Regions from separate parts of the Brevibacillus sp. HB1.3 genome, predicted to be linked through region 4. Evidence: riboswitches for the same ligand, from Rfam matches in the RefSeq annotation. Region 4 holds a riboswitch; each other region holds the start of a gene.
The links. Region 4 has a riboswitch for cyclic di-AMP ahead of HPY31_RS24700 (hypothetical protein). Riboswitches for the same ligand answer to the same signal wherever they lie in the genome.
Positions count from the first base shown of each region.

Region 1: it holds a riboswitch for cyclic di-AMP, as region 4 does, so the genes downstream of both, HPY31_RS04390 (CAP domain-containing protein) here and HPY31_RS24700 (hypothetical protein) in region 4, are expected to answer to the same signal.
Region 2: it holds a riboswitch for cyclic di-AMP, as region 4 does, so the genes downstream of both, HPY31_RS22440 (C40 family peptidase) here and HPY31_RS24700 (hypothetical protein) in region 4, are expected to answer to the same signal.
Region 3: it holds a riboswitch for cyclic di-AMP, as region 4 does, so the genes downstream of both, HPY31_RS18130 (CAP domain-containing protein) here and HPY31_RS24700 (hypothetical protein) in region 4, are expected to answer to the same signal.

Region 1 is NZ_JABMIT010000001.1:929,077-934,312, reverse strand. It holds gene def (peptide deformylase) at 1-157, shown strand, start outside; gene HPY31_RS04400 (homoserine dehydrogenase) at 188-1,198, shown strand; gene HPY31_RS04395 (hypothetical protein) at 1,299-1,451, shown strand; gene HPY31_RS04390 (CAP domain-containing protein) at 1,516-2,316, opposite strand; cyclic di-AMP (ydaO/yuaA leader) riboswitch at 2,324-2,481, opposite strand; gene HPY31_RS04385 (rhodanese-like domain-containing protein) at 2,566-2,910, opposite strand; gene HPY31_RS04380 (cold-shock protein) at 3,341-3,544, shown strand; gene HPY31_RS04375 (hypothetical protein) at 3,690-4,061, opposite strand; gene HPY31_RS04370 (2-phosphosulfolactate phosphatase) at 4,250-4,990, shown strand; gene HPY31_RS04365 (catalase) at 5,071-5,236, shown strand, end outside.
Region 2 is NZ_JABMIT010000011.1:50,528-55,763, reverse strand. It holds gene HPY31_RS22450 (sensor histidine kinase) at 1-1,059, opposite strand, end outside; gene HPY31_RS22445 (response regulator transcription factor) at 1,060-1,779, opposite strand; gene HPY31_RS22440 (C40 family peptidase) at 1,994-2,515, opposite strand; cyclic di-AMP (ydaO/yuaA leader) riboswitch at 2,520-2,659, opposite strand; gene HPY31_RS22435 (LiaF transmembrane domain-containing protein) at 2,979-3,383, shown strand; gene HPY31_RS22430 (PspA/IM30 family protein) at 3,448-4,143, shown strand; gene HPY31_RS22425 (class I SAM-dependent methyltransferase) at 4,238-4,816, shown strand; gene liaF (cell wall-active antibiotics response protein LiaF) at 4,831-5,236, shown strand, end outside.
Region 3 is NZ_JABMIT010000007.1:231,395-236,630, reverse strand. It holds gene vanT (serine racemase VanT catalytic subunit) at 1-412, shown strand, start outside; gene HPY31_RS18140 (sensor histidine kinase) at 455-1,546, shown strand; gene HPY31_RS18135 (hypothetical protein) at 1,631-2,278, shown strand; gene HPY31_RS18130 (CAP domain-containing protein) at 2,409-2,996, opposite strand; cyclic di-AMP (ydaO/yuaA leader) riboswitch at 3,004-3,161, opposite strand; gene HPY31_RS18125 (aminopeptidase) at 3,322-4,437, opposite strand; gene HPY31_RS18120 (iron-containing alcohol dehydrogenase) at 4,533-5,236, opposite strand, start outside.
Region 4 is NZ_JABMIT010000013.1:150,407-155,642, forward strand. It holds gene HPY31_RS24690 (ABC transporter permease) at 1-205, opposite strand, end outside; gene HPY31_RS24695 (quaternary amine ABC transporter ATP-binding protein) at 189-1,415, opposite strand; gene HPY31_RS24700 (hypothetical protein) at 1,473-1,682, opposite strand; cyclic di-AMP (ydaO/yuaA leader) riboswitch at 1,811-1,957, opposite strand; gene HPY31_RS24705 (cation transporter) at 2,705-2,905, opposite strand; gene HPY31_RS24710 (heavy metal translocating P-type ATPase) at 2,970-5,236, opposite strand, start outside.

The DNA of each region.
Region 1 (5,236 bases), on a different contig from region 4:
CCTTGCTCGGTGTATTCAGCACGAGATGGACCATTTGGAAGGAATATTGTTTATTGATCATACGGAAGAGCTCTACTCGGCAAAAACAGGAAAGAAACTGAATCGCAAGGATTTGCACCGGATACAAGATAAAAATAGAAAAAAATGGTGGAAATAAACGAAGCATAAACAGCAAGGAGATTGACTCATGAAACGTTGGAATATTATGGTGACAGGCTTCGGAACAGTAGGACAGCAGGTAGCCAGACTGCTGGAAGAGCGACGGGAGCGGTACCGCGAGCTATATCAAGCGGATGTCAGACTCGTGGGAATCGTTCGTTCAACGTCCGGCCTCTATGATGAGAACGGAATCGATTCAGGGAAATGGGCAGACTATGCTCATACAAAACAAGCAGGGAACCCAACCTGGAACGCGCTGGAGTTTATCAAATCAGTTCAAGCAGACGTACTCATCGAGGCAGGTCCATCTGAAAAAGAGGGTGGACCTGGTCTGACTTATATTCGGTATGCATTGGAGAATGCCATGCATGCGATCGCGATTTCAAAAGGTGCGCTAGTTGTTGATTATGCTAGTTTGGCCGCTCTTGCCAAAAAACATGGTACCGCGTTGAAAATTAGTGGGGCAACAGCAGCAGCTCTGCCGACGATCGATCTTTTGCAGTATAACCTGGCAGGCTGTGAAGTAAAACGAGTTGAAGGTATTTTTACGGGAACGACGAACTTCGTGCTTACAAAAATGATGGAAGAGGGGCTCACCTGTACAGAAGCAGTCGAGCTCGCTCAGAAGATGGGGATTGCCGAACCGGACCCCTCTTACGATATCGATGGTTGGGATACAGCTTCGAAGCTCACGATCCTGGCAAACGCTGCTTTTGGCGGGCAAGTAAATCTAACCGATATCGCACGCGCAAGTATTCGCGAAATAACCTCGTTACAAATCGAGACGTGGAAAAAGCATACGAAGATTCCCAAGCTGATCGGAACGATCCAAAAGGAAGCGAATGGTACGCTTACAGTAGCAGTTGAGCTATGTGCGGTGGATTTTACCCATCCGTTTGCATCCGTATTAGGTACGACAAAAGCAATCAGGGTAGAAACAGATGTCATGGGAGATTTATTGGTCGTTGGAGGAAAATCAGATCCTGTCGCGGCAGCAGCGGCTGCCCTAAAAGACCTTGAACATATTATTAGCAGATAGGTTCATTTGCATGTGCTTCCAGTGTTCCTTAGGAATGAGTCGTTTAGAACCGCGTGCATACTAGGGATGCACCACCAAAAACGGCGAGGGGGCCATACGGATGAAACAATCGTCTGATGTCAATGCCGAGCTGCAGCAAGTATCTGCTTACCCAACCAAGCAAGAAATGAATCAAAAGGACGTTGCTTTGCTAGATGAGCAGGAAAGCTGCTGTACCCCCAAAAAACAGGCTTCTGAAACACAGCCGGAATAATGCCTACACGAAAAAGCCGGGTCTCGATTAAGAGAAACCGGCTTTTCGTTTCGTGCAAAGCGTGTTACCCGATAAATTCTTGTACCCAGTAGCCATTTGTGAAGCCGACACCAATTTTCGTGAAGTCAGGGTTCATAATGTTTTGGCGGTGGCCTTCACTGTTCATCCATTGTTGCATGACTTCTTGTGGACTCTGTTGACCCATGGCGATATTCTCACCTGCAGTCGAGTATTGAATGCCATACTGCTTCATCATGTCAAATGGGGAACCGTACGTTGGGCTGTTGTGGTCAAAATAGTTGTTAGCAGACATATCTTGTGCTTTTGCCAAAGCTACTTTGGACAGTGTTGCATCCATTTGAACAGGCTTGAGACCTGCTTTTGCACGTTCTTGGTTTACCAAATCAGCGACTTGTTTCGCAAAATCACCCGTCTTAGCTTGATCCGCTTGATTTACTGGAGCGGCAGGCTCAGTGACAGTATTGGTAGGTTGTGCTGGTGCTGTTTGTACTGGTTGTGCTGGTGTTTGTTGTACTGGAGCTTGTTGTACGGGAGCTTGTTGGAAAGATCCTGGTTGATACGGGCATGGTTGTTGTACAGGTGTAGCTTGTCCTTGCTTAACAGGTTGCATTAGCTGTACTGCTTGTGGCTGGCCAGGAACAAAGCCTTGCTTTTGGAAAAAGTTAAGAAACTGTTGAGCATTTGGTGCTTTTTGGAATTGTCCCATATTTTGACCCACATTGAATTGGAATTGTCCGTTCTTCAATGGGCAGTTAGATGCTGCGGAAGCAGAAGAAGCAAACCCTGTCAAAGCCAAGCCCAGACCAAGAGTCATCGCGATTGTAACAGAACCAAAACGTTTCATAAAACAAATCTCTCCTTTTTTTTGCCTACGAGGTTAGTTGTCGGATTCGGATTGAGGAAACAACCCTACGCCAGTGTGGCGATTCACCCCAATGTGGAATAGCTCATCCACAAAAAAGTCCCCCGCACTTCCTTTTCAAAGAGGAAGTCTCGGCTTATTTCGTTTGGCATGAACAACGATATCAGACAATCCCAATCGAAATAAAGGAGTAATATATGGCAAATAGCTAGAATCGTTGATAAATTAGGCTCATTTTGTTTCGTTTGATTGTTCCTTCCAGGCGGTTAAGCCGCCTTCCAATGCATTTGCATGGAAACCATGCTCACGAAGGAGAGCCGCAGCTTTTTGAGCTTTGTTACCTGTTGTACATAAGGTAACGATCTGCACATTTTGCGCGAGTTTTTCGGTTTCTTCATCAAGCGGCTTGTCCTGTTCTTTCATTAGAAGATAGGGGACGTTTTGCGTCGATGCGCTTTCGTGAACGAGGCTGCCGGAAACAAATTTCTCGGCGTCGCGTACGTCCAATAAAAGTACGGGCACTTTCTTTTCAAGCATTTCGGATAATTGAATGGTTGTCAAAATATGATTTTGCAATGTAATCCCTCCCAATCCTATTGTATCAGAGTTCCGCATCGTCCAGAATAAGGGTGAACGGTTGCTTTTATTGGACAACCATGGTAGAATGAGGTTGCTACTTGAAAAATTGATACCTAATCATTCATCGAGGTGTTTGTATGCTGATGGATAACATTTTTGAATCCCCGATTCACACTGGCGCGGTCATCGGAGCCGCAAGGATGGAAGAGAGGAAGGGCTTTCATTGTTTTAGGTTTTCAAAAGGTTTAGTTTTTAATTTTGCAGTTCCGTCCTATGACATTTGCATATTTACTGAATAAGTAAAATTCACATATCATGAAGGCGTATCATCGCACATGATCTGGTATTTCTTCATGATATGTGAGCTTTATTTGCTTCGGTAAATATGACTAGCATATTCAAATTGAATTTTTGGAGGTTTTTTTAGATGCAAACGAACGGAACAGTAAAATGGTTTAACGCAGAAAAAGGTTTCGGTTTCATTCAAGTAGAAGGCGGAGACGATGTATTCGTTCACTTCAGCGCAATCCAAGGTGACGGTTTCAAAACTTTGGACGAAGGTCAAAAAGTTCAATTCAACATCGTTCAAGGCAACCGTGGCCCACAAGCTGAGAACGTAGTAAAACTGTAAGTCTCCTTTTCAAAGAAACTGTCCTTTCGAGGGCAGTTTCTTTTTTTGTCGTGGTCGTCCCAAGCGCCTTTTCCTGCATGCGAATGGATGAAAAAAGGAACTATGGCGTCCCACCATAATTCCTCATTTTCTTCCTACAAGATAGTTAAATACAAGTTTCGATTTCGACAGTTTGGAATTGACTGTCAAGAACGGTAAGACCAACAACTTGACCGCCGCCGATAGAAGTACGGCCATAAGTGGTGAGAAGGACATTTCTGTTGTTTTCTGCTACGGTAAGGCGCACTTCATAGTGGAAAGAAGCGGGGACCAGTGCATTGAAAGCAGTGCGAGTATTCGCAGGGATTAATTGCGTGATGTCAAGCAAAGTGCTAACTGGATTCGTTTGCGTAACTGCGTTACCCCAGTTTAATACTTGCACACGTACTTCAACCGCTTCTGTGTTCAGATTTACTAGGTCGAGGTGAGCGGTAAGAGCACGGGCGAGGTTGTTTTGCAAAATACCGGTCGTTCTCACAGTATTTTTTCTTGGGCGTCTGTGATTTCTTTTTTCCGAATTACCTTGATCGTCGTCGTATTCGATTTCAGACATCCATGTTCACTCCATTCTTTTTAATCTAGTGGGACAATAATACGATATTGTTTCTTGTCTTAATTTGTAACGGCGAACGTAAGGGGACGAGTAACTATTTTGGATAGAGGATGGTGGAGGGTTTGGGAGATAGAACTGTATGCAAACAACTAGACTATACAGCTCGATTTGATTGGGGATACGAAGGGGTAGAACAGGTCGGAGCAGCATCGGATATGATCGTCATTATCGATGTGCTCTCCTTCAGCACGTGTGTCGATATCGTAACGGGACGAGGAGGTATCGTTTATCCTTATCAGGTAAAGGACGAGTCCACCGTAGCATTCGCCAAACAAAAAGCAGCGCTGCTCGCTGGAAAACGCGGAGAACCAATCTCCCTTTCACCCGCCTGTCTGAAAACGGTTCCAATGGGAAGTAGAATCGTATTACCCTCGCCAAACGGATCGACCTGTACCGTGTTGGCGAAGAAAACTGGTGCGAAGGTAATCGCTGCCTGCTTGAGAAACGCGCCATCTGTGGCCAGATACATACAGCAGCAGAATGGAACCGTAACCGTCATTGCTTGCGGTGAGCGGTGGGGGAATGGAGCATTGCGACCCGCTATTGAAGATATGATTGCGGCAGGTGCGCTACTTCATGAACTGACAGGGTATCGATTGTCACCAGAGGCCGAAATAGCAGTGGCAGCCTTTCGAGTGACCCAAGATCATCTTCCTGCTTACTTGCAGAAATGTGCTTCTGGCCAAGAGCTGATCAGTATGGGGTACCCGGAAGATGTCGAACTTGCAGCGCAGTGGAATCAGAGTGGCGCAGTTCCAGTGCTTAACGATGATTTTGCGTACGAAGCGATTTAGTCTTTTCGCATAAAGAATCCCTCATTCGGTAACCATGGTTATGAACCACACATGAGAAAAACTGGACAGGGAGGATTCATATGGATGAAAAGAGCAAGTCCATCAACCAGGCAGAAGATAATATCCTGACGAATCGTCAAGGCCATCCGATCACAGACAACCAAAACTTGCGGACAGTTGGAAATCGCGGGCCAACCGTTCTGGAGAATTACGATTTTCTTGAAAAAATCACGCATTTTGATCGGG
Region 2 (5,236 bases), on a different contig from region 4:
CAGCTTGGTCTCATCCGCTTCGATGTGCAGTTCATTGGAGATTCGCAGCTTCCATTGAAACGTGAGGCCTGCCTCTTTGATTCTTGGCAAATAGTCCTCAATGATTCCTCGCAAGAAGCTTTTGACATGAATGCGGTTGATACTGAGTCGAACTTCGGAGCTTTGCGTGGTGAAGTCCTGCAGCTCGTCCAGCAGCTTTTCTAAGTCCGTCGTTTTTAGCTCGATCTTGCCCATCTGTTTCTGTATTTTGGTCATATCTGTCACGCGACCAGAGCCGATATATGAGGCATACCCTTTGATCGTGGTGAGAGGTGTACGGAAGTCGTGGGCGATCGAAGCAATCATTTCAGCCTGTCTTTCTTCCGATAAGCGAAGCTCATCCACCATTTCCCCGAAATATCGAAAGAGTTGTCCAAATTCGTCATGCGATCGATACGTAAATGTGACCAGCCGCTTCCCTTCCTGGATTTCTTGGGTGACGCGCGATAGTTCGTTAACTGGCCGTAGTATCCAGCGAACGAACAAAGCGAGCAGTACCAATCCTACCAGACTAATGCTTCCGTAAATAAACCAAAGCATCATGGAAACCCCTGTCGTAGCCATCATGTCGTAATCATCCGTGTAGAAATAAACAACGATCTCACCTGTACGCGGTGGCTCCTGCTGAAAATGGTACTCAGCGACCACTTTGAGGTCATTTTGCTTAGCAGAATCGCCACGGCTTGATGAGGAGGGGGAAGGCATTTTTAAATTATAAGCGCTTGATGTTTTGCTGTAGATAGTGTTTCCGTTGGCATCCTTCACGAGCATGCGGTACATCACGTCGTCTGGCAACTGCTTTTCAAGCTCCATGCGTTCGATTGGGTCCTTGAAATTACTGACGAGAAGCAGTTGATTGAGCATGACCTTCTCAGCGGCTTCCTTCTCAGCCTGGTACTGATTATGCCGGTCATTTTTTAGTTGAGCGACAATAATGTCTTGAAAAACAAATTTAAACAACAAAATGTTGAGTGTGAGCAAGGCAATGAAGGAGAGAAAAATTTTATTGCGCAAGCTCATTTAAAGCTTCTCCCCGATAAATACGTAGCCTGTCCCCCATTGTGTTTTAATGAATTGACGTTCTGTTTCCAGCTTCTCACGGAGGTTTTTAATATGGACCGTCACTGTATTGAGCGAGCCATAACCATATCCCCAAACACGGTCATAAATTTGCTCTCTTGTAAAGACGATGCCCGCATTTTCTGCGAGGAAGGTGAGTAGTTGGAATTCCTTGGTAGAGAGCTCGATCTTTTGGTTACATACATATACGGAATACGTTTCTTTATGAATTTCCAAGTCCTTGAATTTCAAAACCGTAATTGGAGAAGAGGCCGTTTCCTTCTCAGGCTGCTCTTCGGTATGCCTACGAATGCGCTCATAGCGACGAAGGTGGGCACGAATGCGAGCGAGCAGCTCTTCTGTATCAAAAGGCTTCGTGATGTAATCGTCTGCACCGATTTCAAAGCCGACTACCTTATCTACCGCTTTTCCTTTTGCACTGAGAAACAGTATAGGCAAATCCCACTCACGGCGAATTTGAGAGCAGAGCTCGTAGCCACTCATGTTGGGCATCATAATATCCAAAAGGATCAGGTTGGGACGCTCACCTTGGCTGAGCAACGAGAGTGCATCTTCTCCGCTTTCAGCAGAGGAAACGCTGAAGCCCTCGTTCTCCAAAATGTCTTCTAGCAGTTCAATAATCTCCAGATTGTCATCGACAATTAAAATGTGATCTTTCACCGGAACAACCCCCAGTTACTTCTATTAATAAGGAATACCACTCAAAGAATGGGTCTTGTCTATCATAACATGCTTTGCCCCTATCAGGGGAAGAAACCCCGTAAGTTATTAAGTTGTTCTAATATGTGAGGGTACCTCTTTAGACCAGGTACTAAATTTCGTCAGAAAAAGCCAGAGACGTAGTGTCCCTGGCTTTTATTATTTTGCCGAATGACTATTTTTTAGCTGGTTTTTCCGGCAACGATGCAGCTTGCACCGCTTTTTCCTTATTCGGAGTTTCTGCTTTCGCTAGAACAGGAGCACTGAGACGCTTGGCGCCTACATAACGCTTGCTCCAGTAGTATGGATCGTTCAACTTGGTGTTGACGACTCCACGACCAGATTCCGAGTGCACGAATGTGCCGTCTCCGATGTAGATACCCACGTGAGAAATGCTGTGACCGTTCGTATTGAAGAATACGAGATCGCCTGGTTGCAAATCTTTTCTGTCTACCTCTGTACCTAATTCGTACTGGGAAGCAGAATTGTGAGGCAGGTCTACACCTAACGCATCAAATACGTAGCGCGTGAAACCGGAGCAGTCAAAGCCCTTTTTGGACGAGCCGGAAGATTTGTAAGGGGTACCGTACAAGTCGCTGACAACTTCATTGAGAGTATTCTCCTCAGCAGCCTGTGCAGCGCCTGCCCCCATAGCAAGCAATCCAGCCATAAATAAAGATAAAACCATCTTGCGCAAAAGAAACTGCTCCCTTCGTGAGCCTACGAGGTTAGCTGAAGGGTTCGGTCGAAAGGACGCCCTAGGCTGCTAGGAGTAGCAACCATTCACCCCAAAAACGTGGTTCCCCCGTTTCCGCTAAGCGGAATTCGGCTATTTTTCGATGTTTTTTTACACGCACTCTTACGAAGATTCTACGCCAGTCCTTTTTTTCCTTCTTTTTATCTGTTCATTCACAGATTCGTCACAAAGATACCGTCAAATGCTGTAACGTTTTCGTTCGACAGTGCAAGCCGCCCTTCGACGTGGGCTTATTCCTGCGTTGCGGGAGAGCTCGTCCGATTAAGGCAGGAAAATGTCTCCGTCCAAGGACGGAGGGAAAAACCAACCGCACGCCCGTTATGGGAAGCCTATACCGAGGGCTACAATAAGGGCATAACGTTCCACAAGCACCACATGCAAAACGAATGGAGGTAAGCGAGTAATGAGCGAACGGTCTGGCAAAGTACTACTCGGGCTGGTTCTGCTGCTAGTCGGTGGGTTGGTTCTTCTCGATCTGGTGGGTATCGATATCGGAGACTTGCTCGGGTTTATCATTCCCGGCGTGATCATGATATACGGTGCCAAAAAGATCATGGGACAAACCGGTTCACGTTTTTGGGGAATCCTGGTCTTCCTATTCGGGTTCCTGATGTTGATTGGCAAGCTTGACCTACTGTTTCACGCGCTTCTGGCCATTGGGGTGATTTATCTGGGATATCGCTTACTGCGTCCCAGCCAAGAACCTAAACAAGCGCCACCTGCTTGGGAGCGTGAATGGGCCCAAAAAGTATTAAAGGAAGATACGCTGGACACTTGGGAGAGAGATGTAAGAAGACGCCCACAGTAACGCCAATGTCGCAAGAGTCTTTTGGATGAACAATATGATGTGATATGATGAGGAGGAAAAAATAATGAGTATCTTTAAACGTTTGCGTGACCTGACAGTAGCTTCGGTAAATGATGCATTGGATTCGATGGAAGATCCAGTAGTGATGCTGAATCAATATATGCGTGACATGGAAGTAGAAATCGGACAAGTTGAAGTAGCGGTTGCCCGTCAGGTTGCACTGGAAAAGAAATTCCGTCAGCAATTGGACGAAGCCAATGCTCTGATCGAAAAACGTGATCGCCAAGTCAAGCTCGCCTTGACTGAAGGAGAAGACGAGTTGGCTCGTCGGGCACTCGCTGACAAGAAGCAGTACGAAGGCCGTGCAGCGGAGTATGAAACCCTCTACCTGTCAGCATCCGAGTCAGCTACGCAAATGCGCGAGAAGCTGGCTGAGCTGAAGGAAGAGTTCTATAAAATGCGTGCGAAAAAGTTCACACTGATGGCACGTGCACAAGTAGCTCGTACACAAAAGCAAGTCAATCAAGCAGTTGTCGGTATCGGCAATCAGTCCGCAGGCCGTGGCTTCGCTCGCATGGAAGAGAAAGTCATGCGCATGGAAGCAGAAGCGCAAATGAGCGGGCAATGGCGCCAAACGAATCGCGCTTGGGAGAACGCTTTGTCTGAACTGGAAAAGGACGATCTCGATGCAGAACTTGCCAGCATCAAAGCATCCATTAATGAAGTAAAAACACCGCTAGCCAAACCAGTACAATCCTAATTCAACAGGAACTGGGGGACAAGGTGTAGAATAGATTGTGTCAATTCGGCAGCCTGTGTACATCAGGCTGCTTTTCCCCTAGGAGGTACGATTCTTGCAGGACTTCTTGGTCTTTTTGCGGCGGTTTATCGCTGAGCCTGGACGCGTCGGTAGTATAATCCCCAGCTCTCGTTTTTTATGTGAGCAAATGTTGAAAAGCGTCGATTGGGCTTCAACCGATGTGATCCTGGAGCTGGGACCTGGTACAGGGGCATTTACCCAAACGATCTATCAGCGCTTGCATCCCGGCACACAGTACGTGCTCGTGGAACGAGATTCCCAATTTCGCTCTATGCTTCAATCACGTTTTCCCGATCTTCCTATCAGGGAGGAAGCGACTAAACTTAGGTCTTACTTGGAGGAGCAGGACCTTGCAGGTGCAGATGTCATTATCTCAGGTCTGCCATTCGCCAATTTTCCACAAGAGCTGCGGGCAGCAATTCTGGACGAAGTTCAATCTGTACTGAAGCCAGGGGGCCTATTTATTACATTCCAATATTCGCTACAACTCCAAGCTGAGTTGCAGGATCGTTTTTCCTGGGTCAAGATCGACTTTACCCTGTTGAACATTCCGCCTGCATTCATCTATACATGTCGTAATGGTCAAAGTGAAAACGATCAGCGTGGGGCGTGAGAGAGGAGACTTTTGTGAAACTGTCCCGTTTGCACAAAATGTTGGCTGGTGTCCTGATTATTTTTACGGGAATCGGTCTTTTGTTAGACAGTTTGGGTATCATATCGTTCGGTCTGTTTGATTTGTGGCCGATGGTGCTTATTTATTTTGGCCTTCGTTTGTGGGGGAATAAAAATCGGATTGGCGGAGGGATTCTATTCTCCCTGGGGACCATCATCGCGACGGACATGTGGTTTGGTGTCGGGATTGATGATTTGTTCCAGATTGCAGTACCAATCGTGTTTATTTATTTCGGCTTTCAGTTGATTCGGGGAAAGAACAGCAAACGAGATCAGCGTGTGAATCAACCATTGGGAGAGAGTGGGACCCCATCTGCTGCGGAGACGATTTTGACTAGTGATGCGAGTGTCCCGAATGAAG
Region 3 (5,236 bases), on a different contig from region 4:
CGTCGACCTACGACCTGTGCTATCACTAAAAGCAAGAGTTGTGCAGGTAAAACAGGTAGAAAAAGGAGCATCCGTGGGCTATGGACGCGCCCACACAGCGCAGAAGGACAGTAAGATTGCCATCGTATCCATCGGATATGCAGACGGGGTTCCGCGCATGCTGTCACAAGTGGGGGCTACCTGCTTGATTAGAGGAAAAAGGAGACCGATTATTGGCTTTGTCTGCATGGATCAGCTTATTGTAGATATTACAGATATGGAAGAGGTGCAAAAAGGGGACGTTGTGACCTTTATCGGCAGAGATCAAGAGGAGGAGATCACTGCTGAGGAAATGGCCCAATCGTGTAAAACCATTACGAACGAGCTGGTAAGCCGTTTGGGAGAACGGGTTAAAAGAGTCTATCATGATTGATCTTTGGACGAAAACGAGTATAGGGAGTGGTTCATTTTTTCCATGGCGAAGGGGAGACATAGCTTTCGTTTCAAAATGCTAGGGCTTCTTGGGTTTGGCATGCTTCTGGCCGCTATCGTAACCTATCTGCTCTATAAAGTGCTCCAGTTTTACTATCGGGTGGGGGTTAAGTACGAAGATCCGCTCGCCCAGGTTCGTTATTTCATCAGGGAGATGGGGGATATCAATTTCTTTTTGATTGTCTTTGCTCCCATTGCGATCTTGTTTTTTTATCTTCTGACCAAACGGTATGCTGGTTACTTTCGGGAGATTTCTACGGGCATTCATTATCTCGCGAGTGGAGACTTTACACGGCATGTCCATATTCCATCCAATGATGAGTTTGCAGAAATCGCCAAGGATATTAATACAGCCAGCGAAATGCTGCAAAAGGCGGTAGAAAGAGGGGATTTCGCCGAAAACAGCAAGGATCAGCTTGTTTTGAATCTGGCGCATGATTTGCGTACACCACTGACATCTGTTCTGGGTTATCTGGATCTCATTTTGCGAGATGAGCAGATGCCACATGAACAGATGCGGCATTATGTGACAATTGCTTTTACCAAGTCGCATCGATTGGAAAAGCTGATTGATGAGCTATTCGAAATTACCAGAATGAATTACGGCATGGTTACCATCGAGCAAAAGGTCATTGATTTGAGTGAATTGCTAGTCCAGTTAAATGAAGAGCTGTATCCTTCCTTTGAGAAAAATGAGCTCGTCGCGCGGTGTACGGTTGCTGCCCAATTAGTGATCGTGGGAGATGGGGAGCTGCTGGCACGCGTATTTGAGAATATACTGACCAACGCGATACGCTACGGGGGAGATGGCCAATTTATCGATTTGAACGCTTATCGTGAGGGCGATGAAGTGGTTGTGCAAATCATGAATTACGGTGACCAGATACCAGAGGAGGCGCTACCGCATATTTTTGAAATGTTTTTTACTGGCGACAAAGCGCGAACGCATCAAGGGGGAGGCACAGGACTCGGCCTGTTTATTGCCAAAAATATCGTCGAGAAGCATCGGGGAACGATTTCTGTCCAAAGTGATTTGATTCGAACATGCTTTGAGGTCAGGCTGCCGTATGGATGAAAGGATGGAAAAAATAAAAAATGGAGACGCTTCAATATTTGGTAGAATATTCTTGTAACGGGACAAATTAACTTCGGGGGAGTTATGAATAAAAACACATGGACATTGATAGGTGCGGTAGTTATTGCTGGAATATCATCGGCTACTTGGGCTGGGGCCATTAACCAAGGGGATAAGGAAGCACTACAGGCATATAAAAAGATGGAACAGGCACGTAACCAAGGGAATGAACCCTTAAGCAAATTGAGTAGTAATGTAACCCTTTCGGATTTTTCAATTCAGGGAGCTGTTTTACCAGAAGCGGATAAAATACGTAAATACAACGATACGAATATGCAAGGATTACTATCTTCAACGGATGAAAAACTTTCCTTCATTATGGAAGGGGATGAAGTAAAAGGTATAGTTTTAGCAACAGATACAAAGCCAATCATGGCTGGTGGTGAAAAAACTGGTCCTGAATTGTTTACCCTTTACGAGAACATGAAAAATACACTCGGGGAAGATGTAAACATTACGTACTTTAGTTATGCAGGTGGGTTTATCTTCGTTGCAACTGATAGGGAAGGTGAGGAAAGCTTGTGGCTCGATCGACGTGCTTCTACTTTTTTAGAACTTCCTTCGCACAAGCAACTCAAATCTGAAGAAGTTGTAGAAAAAATTCGAGAAGGTGCGGAATCGGTGGTTGAAGAAAAGACAAACGAACTAGAAATGGGAAGTAAATCTGAATAAAGCGTATAAAGCTAGCTGTTGGCTTTTCACGGAGATTGATAGATGTTCAAAGGCCACTCCAGACAAGGCTGGGAAAAAACAAGAAAGCCGGGTCCCCGCTAGAGGACTCGGCATTTATATCCAAATTTCATTATCCGATGAATTCTTGTGCCCAGTATCCATTCACAAAGCCTACACCGATTTTGGTGAAGGAAGGATTCATGATGTTTTGACGGTGTCCTTCACTGTTCATCCATTGGTTCATGACTTCTTCAGCGGTACGTTGACCCATGGCGATGTTCTCACCCGCGGTCATAGAAGATACACCGAATTGTTTCATCATGTCAAATGGAGAGCCATACGTAGGGCTTGTATGGTCAAAGTAGTTGTTGTTGGACATATCAGCCGCTTTTGCTTGTGCAACTTTATTCAGGGAAGCATCCAGTTCCACTGGCTTCAAACCTGCTTTTGCACGCTCTTGGTTTACCAAATCAGTTACTTGCTTCCCAACAGAGGAAGCATCCACTTGTTGGTTAGCTTGTTTTACTGGCTGTTGAGCTGGCTGCTGTTGATTCGCTGGTGCTGCGTAAGGTGCTTGCATTTGCGGTTGGACAGGTTGCATATATGGTTGATATCCGTATTGCGGACATGTGGTAGCTGCAGAAGCTGTGTTAGAAAAGCCGGAAAGAACAAATCCCAATCCCAATGTCGCGATTGCAACAGTACCAAGGCGTTTCATATTCACATCGTCTCCTTTTTTTGGCCTACGAGGTTAGTTGACGGATTCGGATTGAGGAAACAACCCTACGCACTTTGGCGATTCACCCCATGCAGATCTCTCATCTGCAAGTAAAAAAGATCCCCCGCACTTCCATTCGAGAGGAAGTTTCGGCTGTTTTGTTTGGCATGACCTAGAATAACAGAGATTCACCGGTGAAAGATACCCGTAAAATTTGGTAGGATTAATAAGAATATCAGCATCAGTCTCATACTTTATTTTCTCTGAACAATAGAAAATGGGCTAGGGAACCTCATTCCCTAACCCATTTTTTCATTCATTTCGTTTAAATCAAATTCTCCGGATTCAAGCCTTCCAGCTCTGGCAATACAAAGCGCCCATCTTTTCTGATCAGCACATCGTCAAACCAGATTTCTCCGCCACCGTATTCAGGGCGTTGGATTTGGACCAAGTCCCAGTGAACGGAGGAGCGGTTGCCATTGTCTGCTACTGTGTAAGCATTTCCTGGCGTGAAGTGGAAGCTGCCCGCGATTTTTTCGTCAAACAGGATGTCCAGCATCGGGTGGAGGATGTGCGGGTTGAAGCCGATCGCGAATTCTCCGATATAGCGTGCGCCCTCGTCCGTGTCGAGGATATCGTTCAATGCTTTAGTATTGGAGCTGGTCGCCTCCACGATTTTGCCTTCTTTGAAAGTGAATTGCACATCATTGAAGGTAATGCCGTTGTAGATCGATGCCGCGTTGTAGAAAATCGTTCCTTCCACGGAATCGCGTACAGGAGCGGTGTATACTTCGCCATCCGGGATATTGCGTTTGCCGTCACACTTGATGGCATTGATTCCTTTAATGGAGAAGCGCAGGTCCGTTTTTGGACCGACGATGCGTACACGATCAGTGCGCTCCATCAGCTCTTTCAACGGAGTCATGGCAGCGGACATTTTCGCGTAGTCCAGATTGCAGACGGAGAAGTAGAAGTCCTCAAAGCTCTCGAGACTCATTTTGGATAGCTGTGCCATCGACTTGTTTGGGTAGCGAAGTACAACCCAGCGTTTGTTCGGAACGCGCTCGTTTGTATGTACAGGTTGATACAGGACGCGAGCGTAAATGCCCATTTTGTCTTCTGGTACGTCGGCATACTCGTTGATGTTGTCGTAGGCGCGGATGGCGATGTAAGCGTCCATGTCCTTCATCCGGTCATACTCGTATTTTGCCATCAGAGCCATGTGTTCTTCGCTCGTGCCTTGATAGAGTGCACGCATGACTTCCTGGTCTTTCAGGGTGACCAGAGGCAGAGCCCCAACTGCAAATGATTCACGCACAAGTGCACGAACGAGTTCAGGTTGCAGGCCTGTATTTTCGATCAGAACTTTTTCGCCTTTTTGCAAATGGAGTGAGTAACGGACGAGACGGCTTGCCAGTTCATTAATACGTGGATCTGCCATGGTGGTAACCTCCGTAGTAAAATAATTTTGATTAATGATTAATTTGTATTATTACATAACTGAGCGAAGGCTCGCCAGTGTGTTTGATGCTTCGATTACAGGCAAGCCTCGTAGATCGCGGTTACATCGGATTCATTCAATTTTCGTGAGCTAGGCAGATACCCGATTCCGCGTCCGCCGATGCGAACTGCTTCTTCGGCCATTTGGGCCAGCGATTGTTTGGTCACACCGAAGTCAGACAGACGTTCTGTGATTCCCATGCGCTCATACCACCGGCGAACGGCATCAATCGTTGCTCGTGCTGCTTCGCCCTCGTTCTCCATCGTAACACCAAAACAATGACGTCCCATACGGGCTAGTCTCTCGGGACGGTCTTGCAATATCACCTGTTCGAAATAAGGAAGGGACAGGATCGCCAGTCCACGACCGTGAGCCATATCATAGATTCCGCTCAGTGGATGTTCAATTCCGTGCAACGGCATGCCAGCACCGCGACCGCCAGCAGCGAAGGGACTGATGCCCAGCGTGCTCGCCCATAAAAGGGTGGATCGTGCTTCAGCGTTGTCTGGTTGCTGGATCGCTGTGATGGAGTGCTCGACGACGAGGCGAATGAGTGTTTCGGAAATCCCGTCCTGAACGTGGGTCCCTTCCGCGCTGATCAAATAGTTTTCAAACAGATGGGAAAAGATATCGGCGCAAGACTCCGCTGTGACGCGAGCCGGAACGGTAAAGGTGACAGACGGGTCAAGAATGGCAATCTTCGGGTAAAGTGCTGGACCGTTGATCGAAGATTTTTCAT
Region 4 (5,236 bases):
CTCTCCCTGCAAAAACCCACGTGGCGGCCCCTAGCAGCAAGATGAGAATCAGCGAAGGTATCTCTGCCAAAACCGTGGAGCAGTAAGTCACCATCGTGGAAATGATGATAGACATCGGATCAAACAATACCCCTTTGTACTGGCCCAGCACCTCCACGAATCCTTCCATCCATTCGCCAATCGGCAGCTTAGGCACGGCGTCCATCACTTATCACCTCTGCTCTCTGATGTTCTTGGACATTGACTTTACCTACCAGCCCGCCTAGCACCGCTCCTTTTACGATGACACCCAACAAACGCTGCTGCTCGCCCACTACCGCAATCGGGACATGCAGGTCTGCCATCATCGGGAACAAACTGTGCAGACGTGCGTCAGGTGAAACGGTAGGGAGGTCGGTTTTCATGATCGCCTCCAGTGAATCTCCCGTACTGATCGCGAGTGATACGTCATACGCCGTAATCAATCCGAGCAGTGTGCGCTTTTTGTCCACGACGTACAAGCTGGACACTCCGTTATCCATCATGAGTTGCAGCGCCACTCGGGCCCCTTTGTCTGGCGTGATTGCTTCTGCCCGTTTCATCACATTTTCTGCAACGAGCACCCTGGACAGGTCGGCATCCTCCACGAACTTCCGCACGAATTCATCCGCGGGATCTGCCATGATTTCTTCAGGGCGGCCGATTTGAATGATCTGCCCGTCTTTCATAAAGGCAATCCGGTCGCCCAGCCGCAACGCTTCGTGCAAGTCATGTGTAATGAACAGGATCGTCTTTTTCATCGTCATCTGAAGCTCCAGCAACTCATCCTGCATATCTTTTCGAATGAGCGGGTCCAGTGCACTGAACGCTTCGTCCATCAAGAGAATATCTGGATTATTAGCCAACGCCCGGGCCAATCCGACTCGTTGACGCATCCCTCCGCTCAATTGATCCGGGTACGCATTTTCCCACTCGGTCAATCCAACGAGCGCGAGTGCTTCTCGTGCTTTTTCTTGCCGGAGCTCTGGTGGTACTTGTTGAATCTCCAAACCAAACTCCACGTTTTCCCGAACCGTCCGCTGCGGAAACAGGGCGAAGCTTTGGAAAACCATCCCGAGCTTCTTCCTCCGCACCTCGCGCAAAGCTGTCGCCTTCATGTCCACGATCTCTTCCCCATCGATCTCGATGCTTCCGCTCGTCGGGTCAATCAGTCGATTGCACAGTCGGATTAAGGTTGATTTGCCACTGCCGGACAGGCCCATGATGACGAAGATTTCGCCTTCCTCGACTTCAAAGCTGACCTGATTGACCCCAATGGACTGGCCGGTTTGCTTGTATATTTGTTCTTTCGTACGTCCTTCCGTCAGCAGCTTCAAGGCCAGCTCGGGCTGCTTGCCGAATACTTTTGTCAGTTTATGGACTTTCATTTTGGGCATGGTATCTCTCATCCTTCGTTTTTTCGTAAATGCAAAAAGCCCGCGAAGCTTCCACACTCAAGCAAACCCAAGCAGGCACGCTTGATTTTTACTCGTGTAGAAAATCCGCAGGCTTACGTAATACCTGGCGTCCATTTTCAGGACCCCCTGTACTCTGTCTTCCTGATTTTCGATTGTCAGCGATTTATGTCGTACCAACTGCCTCCCAGCGATCCACACCATCTCCTTCGCGTCTGTATCGCATAAGCTGCTCGTCGGTATTTCCATAAAAAAATAGGCCGATCCATTCTTCTTCTCCAGAACAAAGGTCCCAAAGAAAAAGCCTGTATCGGCCTATCACACGCCCGCAAGGAATCCCCTTGTTGCGCATAAAATGCCTAGACTTTATCCATCCATGACCTTCCCTGCTTTGGCCGACGAGGTTAGCTGACGGGTAGGATGGCAGAGAAGACTTTTCCTCATCCCTCCTGATCACTCAGGATTAACCCCAAAAGATTGGTTCCCCCGCTTCCGAGAATCTCGGAACTAGGCCGTATTGTGTTGCCTCTTATTTAATGGTGATTGTGATTTGAATTATACGCTCGCTTCCAGTTATTGTGAACGTTCGTTTAGCATGGTTTTAACCGGATTCTGTTTTTCTTTATGAGTCGGATTGGATTAGCTGTTCGTTGCTCATAAAATCAAGATATTGGTGCCTTTTACTCGCTGTTGTGGTGGGGAGGAAACAGGAGAAAACGCTCAGATTCTTGGAACCCCTGCGCGGGAGCATGGGGTGCCCGGCTCCGTGAAAAAAAGCGAAACCGCGTCCAAAGTAGTCCATCAAGATGTGTCTCAGAGGTGGACGCTAAAGGCAGTTTCGCTTTTTTTCACTACGCCTCGGTAGGTGTGTCCAAAGATCTTCGCTCATTTCTCCTGTTTCCTCTACGAGCTGTTGTGGGTCTACATGCTTTTTAAAAGACAGCTTGAATGCTGCTTTCAAGATGTAATAAAAAGCTGCTTGGGAAGAAGAACATTTCCAGTCCTAGCGCCTCTGGAGCCCTCCTTAGCTCCGAAATGAATGGCGGGGGTTTTCAGCTTCAACCTCTGAGATTACATCCTCGAAACTCTACTTCTGAAGCGCTCCCGACATTCATTTCGGAGCGGACAGTCTACCCCCTCGCGGGGCGTAGGCCGAAGCGTAGACTGGAAATGGGCTTCTTCCCCTCCACTACAGCCACTTTTACCTCAACACCAAAAAGCTCCCGCCTCAATGAATCAGGCAGGAGCTATGCTTTTCACAAACACGATGATTAAACGACGTCGTAGCCTTGGTCTTCAATAGCTTCTTTCACTGCATCGAGAGTCAAATTGCTCTCGTTATAGGAAACCTCAACCTTTTTTTCAGCCAGGTTGACTTTACCTTCTGCACCCAGATCTTTCAATGTGTTCTCGATGCGCGCTACGCATTTGTTGCAAGACATGCCTTCTACGTTCAATGTGATATTAGTCATGATCAATCTCTCCTTGCATTTTATGTTGTATAGGTAAGGCGGACAAAGCCGCTTGTTACTGTTGTTACAGCTTTACTCGTTGTAGTCTCAGTGCGTTGAGTACGACGGATACGGAGCTGAAGGCCATTGCGGCACCGGCAAGCCATGGAGCGAGTAAGCCTATTGCGGCAATGGGGATGCCCAAGGTGTTGTAGGCCAATGCCCAGAACAGGTTTTGCTTGATGTTGCGGATGGTGAGCTTACTCATTTCGATAGCGTCTGCGACACTAGTCAGTTCTCCGCGCATCAGGGTAATATCGGCTGCTTCCATCGCCACATCTGTACCTGTACCGATTGCCATACCGACGTCAGCGGTAGCGAGTGCTGGAGCATCGTTGATACCATCGCCGACCATCGCGACTTTTTTGCCTTGTTCTTGCAGTTTTTTCACTTCTGCGGCTTTGCCTTCAGGCAGGACTTCTGCGATGACGTGATCTATTCCTGCTTCACGGGCAATGGCCTCGGCGGTTTGACGGTTGTCACCGGTCATCATGATCACAGTCAATCCCATTGCTTTCATGCGCTGAACCGCTTGCTTGGAGGTTGGTTTGATCGTATCCGCTACGGCAATCAAGCCAGCGAGCTTGCCTTCGACGACTGCGAGCATCGCCGTTTTACCGGAGCGCTCCAATGCCAGCATGGTATCAGACACTGCTTGGTACGAAATTTGATATTTTTCCAGCAAACGGCGCGTACCGACGAGTACTTCTTTGCCATGAACCGTTGCTCGGATACCGAAACCAGGAATGGCTTCAAACGAATCTGTATCAGCCGAGGTGATTCCTTTATCTGCAATTCCGCGAACGATGGCTTGAGCCAATGGGTGCTCGGAGTTTTTCTCAGCGGCACCGACCAAAGAGAGCAGCTCTTGCTCTTCGATATCAATGGCGATGATGTCTGTCAGTTCTGGCTCGCCTTTGGTTACAGTCCCTGTTTTATCGAGGACGATCGTATCCAAGTGGTGAGCCGTCTCCAGATGCTCCCCGCCTTTGAACAGGATGCCCAGCTCAGCTGCGCGTCCAGAGCCAGCCATGATTGAGGTCGGTGTTGCCAAACCGAGGGCGCATGGGCAAGCGATTACGAGTACAGCAATTGCTTTTTCCAAAGCCTCACCGAAGTTGCCAGGTATAACGAAAAAGTACCAGATCAAGAAGGTAAGAATAGCAATCCCTACTACGATTGGGACAAAAATCCCGGAGATGCTGTCAGCTACACGCTGAATCGGTGCTTTTGTTCCTTGTGCTTCTTCTACTACTTTAATGATTTGCGCCAGAGCCGTTTCTTTTCCGACTTTGGTTGCCTGGACCTTCAAAAAGCCGTTTTTGTTCAAGGTGGCGCCGATGACGGTATCGCCTGCGGCTTTATCCACCGGAATACTTTCACCAGTCAGCATGGACTCATCAACTGCGGACTGTCCTTCCATGACGATGCCATCGACAGGTACTTTGTCGCCCGGCTTCACGTGAACGATGTCGCCCAGTCTCACTTCTTCTACAGGAATGGTCATTTCTACACCATCCCGTACGACTACTGCTGTTTTTGCTTGTAAGCCCATCAGCTTGCGGATCGCCTCCGAAGAACGTCCCTTTGCTTTCATCTCAAACAGTTTACCCAAAACGATCAACGTGATCAGTACCGCACTGGTCTCAAAGTACAGCTCCAGCATGTGGCCACCATGAGCACCGATGGAGTTGATCGCGACCCATAAACTGTAGAAATAAGCTGCCGAGGTACCGAGAGCAACAAGCACATCCATGTTAGCACTCTTGTTGCGAAGGGCTTTGAAAGCTCCGACGTAAAACTGTGCTCCGATGATGAATTGTACCGGTGTTGCCAATGCGAGCTGTACCCACGGATTCATCAAGCTTTCAGGCAGCCAGATAAACGAGGTGAAGGAAAAGTGGCTCACCATCGACCAGAGCAGTGGGAGCGACAGAATCGCGGAAATCCAGAACTTGCGGGTCTGCCGTTTGATTTCTTCCTGGCGACGATCTACTTTTTCTTCTTCTTTTCCATCTTCCTTGCGAGTCGCCTGATACCCTAGCTTCTCTACCTTTTGAATAAGATCCGTTACACTTACCTGTGAGGAATCGTACTCGACTGTGGCTGTTTCCATCGCCAGGTTCACGTTTGCCTTTAGAACCCCAGCTGTTTTGTTCAAGCCTTTTTCGATCCGTGTGGAGCAAGCCGCACATGTCATTCCCGAGATGTTTAGCTCCACCTTGTCAGTGACGACGCCATAGCCGAGCGATTCAATTTTGGAGCGGATGTCGTCGATGTTCGTTTTCGTTG